One region of the Paenibacillus sp. 2KB_20 genome, then DNA from elsewhere that is predicted to be linked to it. Evidence: predicted binding sites of a transcription regulator. Region 1 holds the regulator's gene; the other holds the start of a gene.
The links. The regulator NrdR, encoded in region 1, represses ribonucleotide reductase genes. The targets are predictions, from matches to a motif close to AACACNATATATNGTGTT.

Region 1 (7,995 bases):
AGGCACTAAAGCTGTCGGTACCGCTGAAGTCGGAAGTCAGCTATGGCGAGAACTGGTACGAAGCGAAGTAAAGCTGCACATTGTGTCAGTCAATAGAAGATCTTTTTATAGGGATCATGGCGTGAAGAGGGGCGCGATATGCACCATACCTTTCCACAAAACCATGGTCCCGCTCTGTCCCAACTTCCGGTATAATGGGAAATGAGGTGAAGTCATTATGCCGGAATTGCCGGAAGTAGAAACCGTGAAACGAACACTGAACCAATTGATTAAAGGTAAGCATATAGATCACGTATCCGTACATCTGCCGCGGATCATTCAGCGTCCCGACGATATTGAGGCATTTGCGTTTATGCTGAAGGATCATACCGTGGAAGGTGTAGAGCGCCGCGGGAAATTTTTACGGATATTGCTGGATGGGCTAGTGCTCGTCTCGCATCTTCGGATGGAAGGGCGTTACGGGGTGTACCCTGCCGAGGAGCCGGTGGAGAAGCATACCCATGTCATCTTTCATTTCTCGGATGGCACGGAGCTGCGCTATAAGGACGTACGCCAATTCGGAACGATGCATCTTTTTGCAACGGGGGAAGAGTTCCAGCACGCTCCTCTTGCCAAGCTGGGTTATGAGCCGCTGGATGAGACGTTTACGTTCGGAACCTTTAAGGAAGTCATCGGCAGCAAGAAAACGAAGATCAAGGCGGTGCTGCTGAATCAGGCATATGTGGTCGGTATCGGCAATATATATGTCGATGAGGCATTGTTTCGAGCCGGGATTCATCCGGAGCGCAATGCTAACAGCCTGAAGGATGCCGAGCTCAAGCGATTGTATCATGCGATTGTGGATACACTGTCCGAAGCCGTTGACGCGGGTGGTTCTTCCATTAAATCCTATGTCAATGGACAGGGTGAAATGGGGATGTTCCAGCACAGTCATCAGATTTACGGACGGAAGGACGAGCCGTGTAATACATGCGGAGGACCGATTCATAAGATCGTGGTTGGCGGACGGGGGACCCACTTCTGCCCGAAGTGTCAGCCGTTAAGGAAGTAATCCAATAGGCGTGCACCCATTCCTTTCCTCACACATATAATGTGGAACATATGTGGAGCGCATGGAGCTGCTCTTCTTCATGAATGAGCCGCTTGATGTGGAGCTTACGAGGAGGGAAAAGGGTGCTCAGTCATATTTTCTCGTCTGTGCTGCTGGCTATGGCATTAAGCCTGGACGGATTTGGGGCGGGGGTTACATACGGTCTGCGCAAAACCAGGATACCGCTGCTGTCTGTATTGATCATCTCGCTATGTTCCGGCTTGGTGCTTGGCGCCTCCATGCAGGCAGGCGCGCTGTTACAGCGGTTCTTATCCCCATCTGTGGCGTCCGTGATCGGAGCCGCCATTTTGATTCTGCTGGGCTTATGGTCTCTATGCCAGCAAGTTCGCAGAAAAAACGAGTCTGATGTGCAGCCGGTTTCCAATAGGGTTATTACAAAGTCTCTTATAGAAACGCAGGGGGTTGACCATCAAGTAAAATTACGACGTGAGGTTAACACGGCAGGTCAAGAGCATCTTCAGCGGGCGGTATTCTCTCTTGAGATTCCGAAGATCGGCGTTGTCATTCAAATTCTCCGCAGTCCCTCGAAGGCGGATCTGGACGACTCCGGCAGCATCTCTCCGTGGGAGGCGATGTGGCTCGGGATCGCGCTATCGCTCGATGCGTTCGGGGCAGGGCTTGGCGCAGCCATGCTGGGCTTCTCACCGCTAGGTACCGCAACGGTTGTTTCCTTGTTTAGCGGGATATTCCTGGTGCTGGGCATGAGGGTTGGTTTACGCTTTGCGTCCAAAGGCGGCATGCGTTTTATCTCTTATTTGCCTGCTTTTTTGTTAATCGTCATGGGTATAATGAAGCTGTTATGAGGTGAAGTCATGAATATCGGTTTAACCGGAGGAATTGCAACAGGCAAGAGCACCGTGTCCTCCATGTTGACCATGAAGGGAGCACTTCTCGTCGATGCGGATCTCATCGCCCGGGAAGTGATGCTCCCGGGTCATCCGGTGCTGGGTAAAGTGACCGAACATTTTGGACAAGCGATCCTGTTTGAGGACGGTACGTTGAATCGAAAAAAACTCGGGGAGATGATCTTCCATCATCCCGAGCAGAGAACGGTGTTGAATGAGATCACGCATCCGGCGATCCGGCAGGAAATCCGGGAACGGACGGAAGCGTATGAGCGGCAGTATCCGGACCGGCTCGTGGTAGCGGATATACCGCTGCTGCTTGAGGCTAAGGAGCATTATTCTTATCTTGACCAGATCGCTGTCGTTTATGTACCGCGAGAGCTGCAGCTAGAGCGTCTGATGGTGCGCGATGATCTTAACAGGGAAGCGGCAGAAGCGCGTTTAAACAGCCAGATGGATATCGAGGAGAAGAAGCGTCTCGCGGATATCCTTATTGATAACAGCGGAACATTGGCCGAAACACAGCAGCAGGTGGACAACCTGTGGGGCAGGCTGGTTCGGTTATGAGGTGGCTCCGTAAAAAAAGAGTGCTGCTTCTGCTGTTTGTCTCTTTTGTAGCGCTGCTGTTTCTGAGCTCGAACTGGATGACCTTGCTGTATCCGATTTATTATAAGGATGAAATCCGGAAGCATGCCGCTTACTATGAGGTCGATCCCTTCCTGGTGGCTTCCATCATTCGAGTGGAGACGAACTTCAAGCCAGGCAAGGAATCCAAGAAAGGCGCGCTGGGCATTATGCAGTTGATGCCGGATACGGCGAATTGGGCGATGGAAATGGCCAAGCTGCCATCGGTGAACCTGCTGAACGTGAAGAATGAAGTGGATGCGAATATCCAGTTGGGCACCTGGTATATTCAGAATCTGCACAAGGAAATGGACGGCAATCCGATTGCCGCCATCGCCGCTTACAATGCAGGCCCCGGAAACGTGAAGAATTGGATCAACAAGGGCATGTGGGATGGAACCTACGAGAATGTGAAGAGTATTCCTATCGGGGAAACCCGTCACTATGTACAGCGCGTGATTTATTATTATAATCAGTATACAGATGTATATAAGGACGGCTTTTAACAAAAAAGAGCGCTGGACAGGCTCTTACATCGAGCCGTCCAACACTCCTTTTTTAAGGAAGAATCGATTATTGACCGGAGAATTGACCAGCCAATTGTTGCTCGGCCAGGGTTACAAGACGCTTTGTGATGTATCCCCCGATCGAACCGTTCTCGTAGGAAGTCATGTTACCTTGGTATCCGTCTTGTGGAATGGAGATACCAAGTTCTTGAGCTACCTCGTACTTCAATTGCTCAAGAGCAGCGTTTGCGCGAGGAACAACCAGGTTGTTGGAGTTGTTGTTGCTTTGTGCCATGTTAAGTTCACCTCCTTGGGTTGGTAAAAGTATTATGTCTCGGGTTTCGCATTTTCATAACATAAAAGAACAAAGTTTTGCTGGTAAATTTTTCTGTAGCGCCATTCAAGGCAAAATACGCTGAAACGAAGGAAGTGAAGATGACTTTATGAAATGTCCATATTGCAGTTATGCCGGAACGAAAGTGCTTGATTCCAGGCCGGCCAACGAGAATAAATCCATCCGCCGCCGCAGGGAATGCGAGCAGTGCAGCAAGAGATTCACAACCTTTGAGATGGTGGAGGAAACGCCGCTGATCGTCGTGAAAAAGGACGGAAGCCGCGAAGAATTCAGCCGGGAGAAGGTGCTCCGCGGTTTGATCCGGGCATGCGAGAAGCGTCCGGTATCCGTGGACCAGCTGGATATGATTGTATCGGATGTAGAGAAGGCACTGCGCAATACCGCAGCAGCAGAGGTGGAGAGCCGCCAGATCGGGGAGCTTCTGATGGAGCGGTTATATCCGGTCGATGAGGTAGCTTACGTCCGCTTTGCATCCGTGTATCGCCAATTCAAGGATATCAATATGTTTATGAAGGAACTGAAAAGCCTGCTGTCCAAGGGTACGGACGTTTCGGAGTTGTAAGAGCGCCATGGTTCCGCACGATCCAGGTGCTCTTCTGGTGCTCTCATAGGGCCCATTATCATCATCGCTAAGTGACATTATATAGAGAAGTAAAAGGGATACAGCACGTCATCAAAAAATGTGAAAAACATGTTGACATGCCTGCTGATTTTTTATATGATATAGAAGTCGCTTACGGGGCCTTAGCTCAGCTGGGAGAGCGCATCGCTGGCAGCGATGAGGTCAGGGGTTCGATCCCCCTAGGCTCCATAATAAGAAAACCCTTGATGATATATCATCAAGGGTTTTTTGCTTTATTAGGACGGTTTTAAATACATATCTAATTGGATTTGGGGACGAATTGGGGACGAAATTAATATGGAGAAACATGCATGGCCATTCATTAGGTCATGAGAACATGCAGCGCAAGGGAGGAGCATATATTCAACGTGTCTTTAGCGCTTACTATTAGGAGGAAAAAGACATCGGTAAAGTCTCCGTACTAACATCTTTGGCCGCTGAACTTGGTCTGGATGAAACAGACGTCCAGCCAGCCTTCTCATCAAGGTTGGCTGGACGTCTTTTTTAGGATGTATACTTATTTTTCAGCAACGATGGCAAACATGGGCCTATGGCGATTGAGAATTTTTTCTCCTGCGCGATAAAAATCGGCATCGAAACCTTCATGGACTTGGATTTTGGCAAATCCGATATATCGCAGCATTTCGGCGTCCCATCCCGGCCTTCTTACGTAGGTCAATGGCAAGGTAAGCGCCAATTGATCCCCTTCTTCGATATCCTTCTCTTCGCGATAAGGCAAGTAACCTTGATCAATTGCCTCTTCTTTAGCTTTTCTAAACAGCTCCGCCTCTTGGGGATTACTCAAAAACAAATTCCAGTTGGCATCGAAGATCATCACTTGTCCGCCGTCGTTCAGCATGCCATGCCAATTTTGATATGCGGCAACAGGATTATATAGGAACCAGGTGACGTTTCTGGAAATGATGATATCATATCTTTCTTCCGTCTTGTAATCGATAATATCGGTTTCTATTACTTTGAAATTGCAGTTATGCTTTTGCGCATTTTTATTAGCTCTAGCCACCATTTCAGACGAGGAGTCAATGGCGGTAACCTCATGCCCCATCCAACTAAGCAAAACCCCGAAGAAGCCGGGACCTGTTCCCACATCTAGGATTTTCAAATTTTGTTTTCCGGATAACTGATGATTCAAGATCGCTTTCCATTGATCATAGGAGTCGGTTGCAAATTCCGTATCTACAATTTCATCATAGACAGCAGCTCCTTTGTCCCAATAGTCACGATATTGCTGCGCGAGTTTATGCTCTGTCATTATTCAGATCTCCTTTTTTTAAAAAAAATGTTGCAAATCGTAATGATTACGATTAATAATATACAAAGATTACTCAGTATGCAAGCGGTCAAGATCATAGCGGCTGTTTAATCACAAACAACCTAGAAGAAAATTAGGAGGAGCATGGATGTTGGGGAGATTTAGATTCGGAGTTGCAGGACTTGTCGCATTATCTTTGCTTATGGGGTGTTCAAAAGAAACAGACCCGGTCCCTGGCAAAGCAGAAGACAAGCAAATCGTTGTTGCCGTAACGCAGGACGCTGAGGGAGATAAGCTCGATGCTTCGACCTACAATGGATCAAGACATACGCATGCCGCTGTATATGACGCGCTTGTGGAATATGAAGGAGAAGGGGAGCTTGTTCCCAGCCTGGCTGAATTCTGGCAGGTCTCCGAAGACGGTAAGATGTACACTTTTCATTTAAGGAATCAGGTGCAATTCTCAGACGGCAGCCCATTGAATTCAACGGCGGTTAAGTTTTCCTTGGAGAGGGCGGTCAGCAGGGAAGAGAATGCCACGCTGGAAATATCCCGTTTGATTGCAAACATAGAAACACCGGATGATGACACCGTCGTGCTTTCTTTTAAACATACCGCAACTCAAGTGCTGTATGAGCTCAGCCAGGCAAGGCCGTTTCGGATTATGAGTCCAAACTCGGTAACTCCAGCGGGAGACGCGAACGGAACCTTTCAGCAAGCGATCGGCACGGGCCCTTGGAAAATAGGCAGTTACCGACAAGGGGTGGAGACCATACTGATAGCAAATGAACATTATTGGTTAGAGGAACCGTCAGCGTATTCACTCGTTTTTAGAGTGATTACAGATCCTCAGGCAAGGGTGATGGCGCTGCAATCCGGAGAGGTCGATCTTGCAGGCGGGGAACTTGGTAATGTTCCAGCAGAAAGTCTAAGTGTTTTCCTAAATAACGATAAGTACGTGGTGGAGACCGGGGCGAGTACGATGTCCTACTTTTTGGTCATCAACCAAAACCAGGCGTTTCTATCGGACAAGAACATTCGCCAGGCCGTCAATTACGGAAACGATACGAGCAAATATGCCGATGGCACCGGCGATGCCGTCAGAGGATTGTTTCAAGAGAAAGTTGCGTTTGTAACTGATGATAATCAGCCTTCCTATCCTTACAATCCCGAGAAGGCCAAACAACTGATCGAAGCCTCGGGCTACGAATGGAACGAAAAGAAGCGTCTTTACGAGAAAGGCGGGCAAGTCCTGCAGTTGCGGTTGGTCATTCAAACGGAAGAATATCCAGAATGGAAAGAGATGGCGGAGATTTTCCAAGACAACATGAAGCAGATCGGAATCCAAATCCACATTGTGAATCAGGAAAGGGCGGCATACTACGATACGCTGTGGGGCAGCAAGGATTATGACCTGCTGATGTACCGGACCTATACGGATGCTCAACTGCCGTATCGATTCTTATCCTCGTTATTCTACAGCTCGCCATCTACGCCGGGGGTTGCCTTTCAAGATCGTCCTTTGTCGGATTTGCTGGATCAAATTGCGGCTACGGTTTCCGTCGAGAAACAGCAAGCCCTGTTCGACCAAGTGTTTCTTCGAATGCATGAGGAAGCTATGTCGGTACCCATATACTATACCAAGCAAACCTTTGTTCATACGAGCGATGTGATTGGCTTTGCATTCAATGCAATCGAGGACGATCCGTTGAAATGGCATCGCTTGAAGAAAGAAGACCAGTAATGCTGCGTTCCATGATCCATCGCCTGCTGATGCTGATGATTACCTTTGTCCTGTTTTCGTTGTTCGTGTTCGCATTGATGCGTCTGGCGCCGGGCGATCCGGCGTCCATGATGCTGTTAGAGATCGGAGCGGTACCGGAGCAGTCGCTGGTGGCTGATCTACAGGAACAATGGGGACTCGACCAATCGTTCCTTCAGCAATACATGGCCTGGGTGTTTCAGATTGTTCAAGGAGAACTGGGACATTCCTTCATGTCGGGGGAACCGGTGTTACATGAAATTATAAGTCGTTTAGAGCCGACGTATAGACTCATTGCAGGCTCTTTTGTACTAACGATCATCATTTCCATACCGGTCGGGATATGGCTGGGGCTAAATGAGGGTTCGATTCCTGATCGAGTCGTATACTCGTTAACCATCTTGGGATTGTCCGTTCCTTTATATTGGCTCGCTATTCTTCTAATGTATGCGTTTGGCGTCATATGGCCCGTCCTTCCGGTTATTGGCAGTTCTACCTTGCTGCATTATGTACTTCCGGTGACGGCCATTTCGCTGGTACAAAGCGTTTATTTCATTCGAATGGTACGTTCCTATACCGTTCAGTACAGCAAATTCTCGTATATCGAGGCTGCAAGGGCCAGAGGTTTGCGTAACTCGATCTTATATCCATCCTATTTATTTCGCTCAATGCTCGTACCGGTCCTGACGTTAATCACGACGAGTCTGCCAAGTTTTTTCGGGGCTTCGATCATAACGGAAACGATCTTTAGTTTCCCTGGGTTCAGTAAATATATGCTTGAGGCTATATATCGCCGTGATTTTCCAGTCATTCAAGGGAGCGCGCTTCTAGTGGCTGCGTTTATCTTTGTGTTTCATTTTGTGACCGATATGCTGTACTTCTTAGCCGATCCACGCA
Region 2 (7,995 bases), on a different contig from region 1:
TGAACGCTTGAAGCATTGCCGTATTGGCTTGTCATCACATTCATCATCCGCTCAGCAACCTCCGGATGAACCGGGGTTGATGCGGCATGATCCAAATATACTGATCTCATATCCGTCTCACCCTTATATATAGAACATATAGTTGTCTGCAGCAGACTGTTCATGATAGTTGATCAGATAGTCCAGCGTCGTGGAATCGAGCACTTCAGCAATGCTGTCGCGGATACGAAGCCATAGATCCCGCTTCGCCGGATCGTCCTCTTCCGTGAAGTCCACAGGGGATATCGGTCCTTCAAGCACGCGGATTACATCTCCTGCTGTTATAGAGGCCGGATCACGGGAAAGGATATATCCTCCGTATGCGCCACGGATGCTTTTGACCAATCCAGCATTTCGCAGCGGTGCGATCAGCTGCTCAAGATAATGTTCCGACAGCTGGTTCTTCTCTGCAATGCTCTTCAGCGAAGTTGGTCCTTCACCAAACCTGGCGGCCAGCTCCATCATAATTGTTAATCCGTATCTTCCTTTTGTTGATATCTTCAAGGGTGACACCTCTTTCGGTAATTTGTATATTATGTCCATCCTGTACATGAATTGTAGGTGGCGGGTTTAGCGACAAATACGACGTAATCTAAGCGTGAAGCAGCTTATCCTGTATTTTTCTCCGTATTCCGATCATTACCCTCAGCTTATGGTAACATATCCTGGACCTCAATGGGTAATATTCCAGCCGGAAACCCGAAAAATGTTCACGCTGAGTGGACAAAATGAAACGTGTGAACCTTGTCCCAATATGTTAAAATACCTCCATGGGCACAATTCAATATGAAAATGGTGATAACGATGTCAAAAGAAAAACATAACACTCGTATCGTTGTCGGCATGTCGGGAGGAGTCGACTCCTCCGTAACAGCACTCCTGCTCAAGCAGCAGGGCTATGAAGTGATCGGCATCTTTATGAAAAACTGGGATGACACCGATGAGCTTGGCTACTGCACAGCTGAAGCGGACGCTGAAGACGTGCGCCGCGTGTGCGAGCAGCTCGACATTCCCTACTATACCGTCAATTTCGAGAAGGAGTACTTTGATAAAGTATTTTCCTATTTCCTCGATGAATATAAAGCTGGGAGAACGCCGAACCCCGATGTCATGTGCAACCGTGAAATCAAATTCGGTGAATTTCTGAATAAGGCCATGGATCTGGGAGCCGACTATGTGGCTACCGGCCATTACGCCCGCGTCATCGAGGAGGACGGACAGTACCGCCTGCTGCGCGGCGTCGACAGCAATAAGGATCAAACCTACTTCCTTAATGCGCTGAGCCAAGAGCAGCTCTCCAAAGCAATGTTCCCGATCGGGCATCTGCCGAAACCGGAAGTTCGCCGACTCGCTGAGGAAGCCGGACTGTATACCGCCAAGAAAAAAGACAGCACCGGCGTTTGCTTCATCGGCGAACGGAATTTCAAAGAATTTCTTGGACAGTACCTCCCCGCCCAATCCGGTGATATGGTGGACATTGTCACGGGTGAAGTGAAAGGCCGCCATGATGGCTTGATGTACTACACGCTGGGACAACGCCAAGGTCTCGGCATTGGCGGCTCAGGCTCCGGAGAGCCTTGGTTTGTGGCCGACAAGGATTTAACTAACAATATTCTGTACGTTGTCCAAGGCGATCATCCGAGTTTGTATTCAACTGGACTCGTTGCCTCCGGAATCAATTGGATTGCAGGACAAGACGCTATGCCCAAAGACGCCTTTACCTGCACCGCGAAATTCCGCTACCGTCAGCCGGATCAAGAGGTAACGATAACTCCACGCGAAGACGGAACCGTTCATGTCGCTTTTGCCAAGTCGCAAAAAGCAATCACGCCGGGCCAAGCCGTTGTCTTCTACCAAGGGGACGAATGCCTTGGCGGCGGAACGATCGAAACGGCGGATAAAGTTCCATATTAATCCGCTGCCGTAATGCGAAGAGCACACACTGAACACGGAAGTTTCCGTAAAGTGTGTGCTCTTTTTTTTTACGTGCTAGCGAAGAACATATTCTACCGTTACTCCCCGTTCTAGGCTGGCGGCTACGTCAACTAAGCGCTGATTCGAGCTGCCTCGAAAGGGAAGCGAGACATCCCTTAGCTCCAACTGAAATTTGCCATCCACGATAACATCACACTGTTTCGCCAATTCGCTCAGCTTTGGCTGCCTCATCAGCGCTTCAAAGGTGAAGCCCGTGTAGGCCCATACACTTTTCCCAGGACAGAGGGTCCTGAGCTTGCGTACAAACGCCGCGGACTCCTCCGGCGAGAAGAACGGATCCCCACCGCATAAGGTCACGCCATCCAGCAAAGGGTTGTCGATAATATCCTGCAGTATGGACGTAGACAATTCTTCTGTAAACGGCTCCCCCGCTTCAAAGTCCCAGGAATCCGTATTAAAACATCCGGCGCAAGCATGACGGCAGCCGCTCACGAATAGAACTGCCCGAACTCCTGGGCCTTCATTAATGCTCTCGGGGATATACCCGCACACATTCACAGATGTTTCACCCGATCCCTGACCTCAGCCTGCTTGGCCGAATTGAAGCGCTCCGTATAATTGCCCGTTAGGTATCCCGTCACCCTCCGCAGCCTCTGGAAGTTTCCATCCGCCTCCGAGGCTCCGCATCCAGGGCAAGAGCTTCCGATGATCCCTTCGTAATTGCATGCCGGGCAACGATCGACGGGATGGTTTACGGAGAAATATCCGATATTCTGCTGCAGGGCAAACTGTACGATGTCCCGAAAAGCAGCCGTATTCTGCCGGGCATTGCCGTCCAGCTCCACATACGAAATCGCTCCTGCATTACACAGCTCATGGAAAGGAGCCTCGGAACGGATTTTGCGGTACGCGGCCATCGGATAATACACCGGAATATGAAACGAATTCGTATAATACTCGCGATCTGTGACACCTTCGATCACACCAAAGGTTTGCCGGTCCAGCTTCGTGAATTTCCCCGATAACCCTTCTGCCGGCGTGGCAAACAACGTAATGTTCAGGTTATATCTTTCACTGGCTGCATCGCAAAACTGACGCATATGCCGGATGATCTCGATTCCCAGACTGCGGCTGGTCTCATCTTCTCCGTGGTGCAGCCCGGTTAACGCCTTCAGGCATTCAGCCAGCCCGATAAATCCAAGCGCAAGGGTTCCGTGCTTGATGAGCACGCGCACCTTGTCTTCCGGTGCCAGTGCCTCGCCGCCTTCCCACACGCCTTCCCGCATCATAAAATCAGACGCTTTGGCCGGTTGGTCGGCCTGCAGCTCGTAACGATGAATCAAACCCTCTACCGCAATCGTCAAATACTGATCCAACTGCTCGTAGAAGAGGTTCAGATCGGGCATATCCCGTTTGCCTTCGATAATGCCATGCTCAATGCCGAGACGAACCAGATTGATCGTATTAAAAGATAAATTGCCTTTGCCGCTTAGACGGTTTCGCCCGAACCGGTCTGAAATCGTCCGGGTTCTGCAGCCCATGGTGGCAATAATCGTGTCTGGCTCGTCCGGGTTATAGTAGACCAGATTAAACGATGCATCCACGTTGACAAAATTCGGGTAGAGCCTGCGGCTGGAGCACTCAACAGCTTTCAGGAACAGATCGTAGTTGGGCTCCCCTTCCGCCTGATTAATCCCCTGCTTGCACTGGAAAATATGCTGCGGAAATATCGGCGTCTCTCCCCCGCCGAGTCCTCTCATCGTGGCATCCAGTAGAGCGTGGGACACCAGCCTTCCTTCGGTTGACGTGCACATGCCATAGTTCAGCGATGTAAAAGGGATCTGTCCGCCGGCCCGGCTGCTCATCGTGTTCAGATTGTGAATCAGGGATTCCGCGGCCTGCTTTACTTCATTCACCGTTTCGTTATATGCATAGTGATATATTCGTGGATAAATTTCTTTCAATTGCTCATTGTCTACGTATAATTCGTTATCCAGAAGAACTCGTGCACCGGGTCTATTGTCCTCCACCTCTCCGAAGTAGGCCAGCCCTTTGCGAAAATGCCGACGAAACGATTTACCGACATACGGGGCCAGATCCCAATCGATTTTATTTCCGGACACGCCGCCGAATTGACTGTTCTGCTGGGATTGAAAGATGATGGCCACCAGCGCCATCGCGGTCATGATGCTCTGCGGCGGCCTAACCGATCCGTTACCGGTATTGAATCCCTTGGCCAATAGTCGGTCAAACGGAATGAAAATGCAGTTCGTTGTTCCGAGTGCATACTGGTCCAGGTCGTGCACATACACATAACCATCCCTCACCGCTCTCATGAGATCTCCTGGGAGGATGAATTTGCTTGCCATCCATTTGGCGTACTCGGAGCCGATCCGACTCATTTTTCCACTGAAGGATTCCCCGTTCAGATTCGCATTCTCCCGCAGCAGATCCAGATTCGTTACCCCAATAACATCCGTGCTGATCTTGTAAAGCTCTCCCCTCCGCATCCGCTCCAGGTCACGGGTTTCCCTGTAATGTTGATAAGCTGCCGCAGCCTCTGCATAACCTGTATTTTGCAAATGCTCGACAACAATATCCTGAATTTCCTCCACACTCACCTGCTCCATCTCCGCAGTGGCACGAACAACCGCATCGCCAATCTGCAGGGAAGCCTCCATGCGGGACACACCCTCAACGGCTATAAACGCTTTATCCACTGCATTCACAATCCGGTTTATCTCAAAATTCACCAGGCACCCGTCTCTCTTCATGACTTTCATGAAATCGATCAACTCCTTCTCCTTAGATCATCAACACACTATATATAGTCTCGGTTTATAAATTTACATCCATATATAGTTTGATGCTGTGAGATAGATCACGGCGGTCAGTCTGAGAAACGGATCAGGCGATTCCTGAAAACAGCCTTGGAGGCCTTAAACCCAACAAAAAAAGGCACTCGAGTGATCCATCGATCACATCGGGTACCTTCTTGCTTATCTACAGTAGAATTAACTTTCGGCGGGCGGCATTGGAGTTGGTGTCGGCTTCGCATAGCCTGTGCTGTATTTCTCGTCGATTGCGGTCCGAATATCCGTCAGGCTCTTGCCCTCGCTGCTCATTTTGGCAGATTCCACGGCAATGTCCAAACACACCCCGCAGCGGGTGCCATGATCGTCCCACACCACGGTGCCGTCCTCCTGAATCTCATCAATAAAACAGTTCAGGTTGCTCTCATGACCGGCACTCTCTCCACAGCCGCAATAACAAGGAATATATTTTAGGACATCACTCACCTGCGCAGACAAGGCATAGATCGTTTGCAGCTCGCTGGTCTGGCTCATCAAAAAGGTAGGCAGCTCGTCAATCGAAGCCGTCGCCTCCTGAATATCCCCGTTGGCCAGCTGCGTCTGATGTCCGTGCTCATGCGCTGCCTCGGCTGCCTGTCCACTTTCGACCTGCTCCTGGGCGTTTTTCCCCGAACAGCCGCTCAGCATAAGACCAGCGGACAGCAGCAGGATGACAAACCGTTGTTTCCCTGTTTTCATCATTCGTTTCCTCCATTTAGCTAAACTAGCGGCCATTGATCCCGTTATTGCTGTAAGACCCTATTCTTCGCGTCGTAATCGCTGATTGTGTGCGATCTTGGCTTCATTCCCCTGCTCCGTCGCCTGATAGAACACCCGGCGGGAGAGCTCCTTCGGCAGATATTCCTGCTTCACGTAATGGCCTGGATAATCGTGCGGGTACTTGTAGCCGACATGTCCCAGCTTCACCGCCCCCGAGTAATGCGCATCACGGAGATGAAGCGGAACCTCAGCCGATTTCACTTCATCCATGGCGGACATCGCCCGGGATATGGCGGTCACAACGCCATCCGATTTGGGGCTCTCCACCGCAAACAGAATCGCCTGGGCAATGTTCAACTTGGCTTCCGGCCAGCCGTTATTCCGGTAGGCATCCAGTGCGCTCACCGCCTGCACCATCGCTTGCGGATTAGCCAGCCCGATATCCTCGCTGCTGGCAGCGATCAAGCGGCGGATGAACACCATCGGGTCCATCCCTAGCTTTTCGACCGCATACAGGAACCAGAACAAGGCCGCATCACTGGAACCTCGAATGCTTTTATGGAAGGCAGACAGCACGTCATACTGCGTGGACTCGTCCGCCTTGACGAGCGGCTTGCGTATCGATTCTTCGGCCACTTCGAGCGTAATATGAACCCTGCCGCTTTCATTCGGGGGCGTGGTCATGGCCGCTAATTCGAGGGCGTTCAGAGCACGGCGGATGTCGCCGTTTGCCATCGTTGCAATATGCTCCAATGCTTCCTCGTCTGCCTGGAGATCCATGAATCCAAGTCCCTTATCTGGATCGGATAACGCGCGCTGCATGGCGATCATGGAATGGTTCTTAGTCAGCGGCTCAAGCTGGAACAAGGTTGAACGACTCATCAAGGCCCCATTTACGTAATGAAATGGATTCTCTGTTGTCGCGCCAATAAATATAATCGTACCGTTCTCCACGGCAGGCAGCAGCGCATCCTGTCTTGAACTGTTAAAGCGGTGAACCTCATCTAGGAACAGGATCGTTTTGGTGCCGTACAGACTGCGGTTGCTCTGGGCTTGCTCAATGACTTCCCTGACGTCCTTAACCGAGGCTTCCACCGCATTCAGCCGAACGAAGTACCCCTTCGTTTGCTGGGAGATAATATGCGCCAGCGTTGTTTTGCCGCAACCCGGCGGGCCGTACAATAAAATGGAAGAGACCTGGTCTGCTTCTATGGCACGTCTGAGCAGTTTGCCCGGTCCGATAATTTGTTCTTGTCCTATATATTCATCCAGCGACGAAGGGCGCATCCGATCGGCCAGCAGCCTGGAATCCCGGTCCCCTTCACGCCCGATACTGAATAAATCCATAACTACACTTCCTTGTCTGATATCAATGCAAAGATAAGCCGGTTTCAATCAAATCCGTCACACTCTATCATACCATATTCAATTTTGTCATGCCTGTAGCAAGCCTATGGACATCCACGCTAGTGGTTCGGATACCCATCGATATTCGCTGCACGTTTAACATGATAACCAACTTTTATCTTTCCGGAGCGTTACTTAATTATAGGAAATTATAGAGAAGCCTTATCTAAGGAGAGTGGCTATGACGACTCGCAAGAAGTCCAAACGAAAACCTATGCGAAAAATGACCCTCTACATCATCTTGGCAGCTGCACTCTTCTTTCTCGCCGTTTGGACTTTGATCCGGTATATCGATAACCTTGGTTCTTCCTACCAAATGCTTGGTTAAGCGCGGGCACAGCAAAAAGCCCCGCAGAGACAAGCACATGCAGACATGTACCACCCCACGGGACATTTTATGTTCTTTCCTCTTCGCGCTTAGTAACACAATCCTATCTTACTCTGCGGGCCAACCGATGGCTGTAATATCCGAAGCGTCCGCCGTCACATAAGAAGGACGCGCTTCACCATGCAGCAGCCACAGCTCATGCAGTGCCCGGGTGCAGCCGACGTACATCAGCTTGGCATCCCAAGCTTTTTCCGCGTAATGACTCCGATCCGCATCCGCCACCACAACCGCATCGAACTCAAGCCCTTTAGACAAATAAACAGGAAGCACGGAGTAACCACCCTGATACGTCCCTTTGCTGCCATCGATCAGATTCAGCATCGGCCATGCAGCAATTAATTGTTCATGCAGCTCTTGCGCTTCCCGCAAGGTTCGGGTGAGAATGGCTACCGTCCGATATTCCTTAGCGATGAGTGCCTCCATCGCCCGTTCCAAATCTCTTGTTCTGGATTTCTCCGACTCATAAGGAATGAGGCGAACGGCATCGCCGCTTCGAAATACGGGTACGGCGAGCAGATCACTGCTGACACCCTTCTCCAAAATGCCGTTGGCAAATTCGATGATCTCCATCGTCGAGCGGTAACTGCGTGTCAACGCAAAATAAGCTGTTTCCTCTTCCTTAAACAAGGAGCTCATTTCCTCCCACGCATGAAC

Region 2: AB4124_RS31375 (anaerobic ribonucleoside triphosphate reductase) is a predicted target of NrdR. The motif match lies at 4,792-4,809, and genes of this name have one in related genera.

What each region holds. Positions count from the first base shown of each region.
Region 1 is NZ_JBFRHH010000001.1:489,694-497,688, reverse strand. It holds gene polA (DNA polymerase I) at 1-71, shown strand, start outside; gene mutM (DNA-formamidopyrimidine glycosylase) at 218-1,051, shown strand; gene AB4124_RS02295 (MntP/YtaF family protein) at 1,174-1,914, shown strand; gene coaE (dephospho-CoA kinase) at 1,924-2,523, shown strand; gene AB4124_RS02285 (lytic transglycosylase domain-containing protein) at 2,520-3,086, shown strand; gene AB4124_RS02280 (alpha/beta-type small acid-soluble spore protein) at 3,154-3,381, opposite strand; gene nrdR (transcriptional regulator NrdR) at 3,530-4,003, shown strand; tRNA gene AB4124_RS02270 (tRNA-Ala) at 4,180-4,252, shown strand; gene AB4124_RS02265 (class I SAM-dependent methyltransferase) at 4,581-5,336, opposite strand; gene AB4124_RS02260 (ABC transporter substrate-binding protein) at 5,485-7,080, shown strand; gene AB4124_RS02255 (ABC transporter permease) at 7,050-7,995, shown strand, end outside.
Region 2 is NZ_JBFRHH010000020.1:49,823-57,817, forward strand. It holds gene AB4124_RS31355 (cysteine desulfurase family protein) at 1-110, opposite strand, end outside; gene cymR (cysteine metabolism transcriptional regulator CymR) at 124-543, opposite strand; gene mnmA (tRNA 2-thiouridine(34) synthase MnmA) at 844-1,953, shown strand; gene nrdG (anaerobic ribonucleoside-triphosphate reductase activating protein) at 2,029-2,532, opposite strand; gene AB4124_RS31375 (anaerobic ribonucleoside triphosphate reductase) at 2,529-4,757, opposite strand; gene AB4124_RS31380 (PCYCGC domain-containing protein) at 4,989-5,528, opposite strand; gene AB4124_RS31385 (replication-associated recombination protein A) at 5,586-6,893, opposite strand; gene AB4124_RS31390 (hypothetical protein) at 7,135-7,281, shown strand; gene AB4124_RS31395 (HelD family protein) at 7,390-7,995, opposite strand, start outside.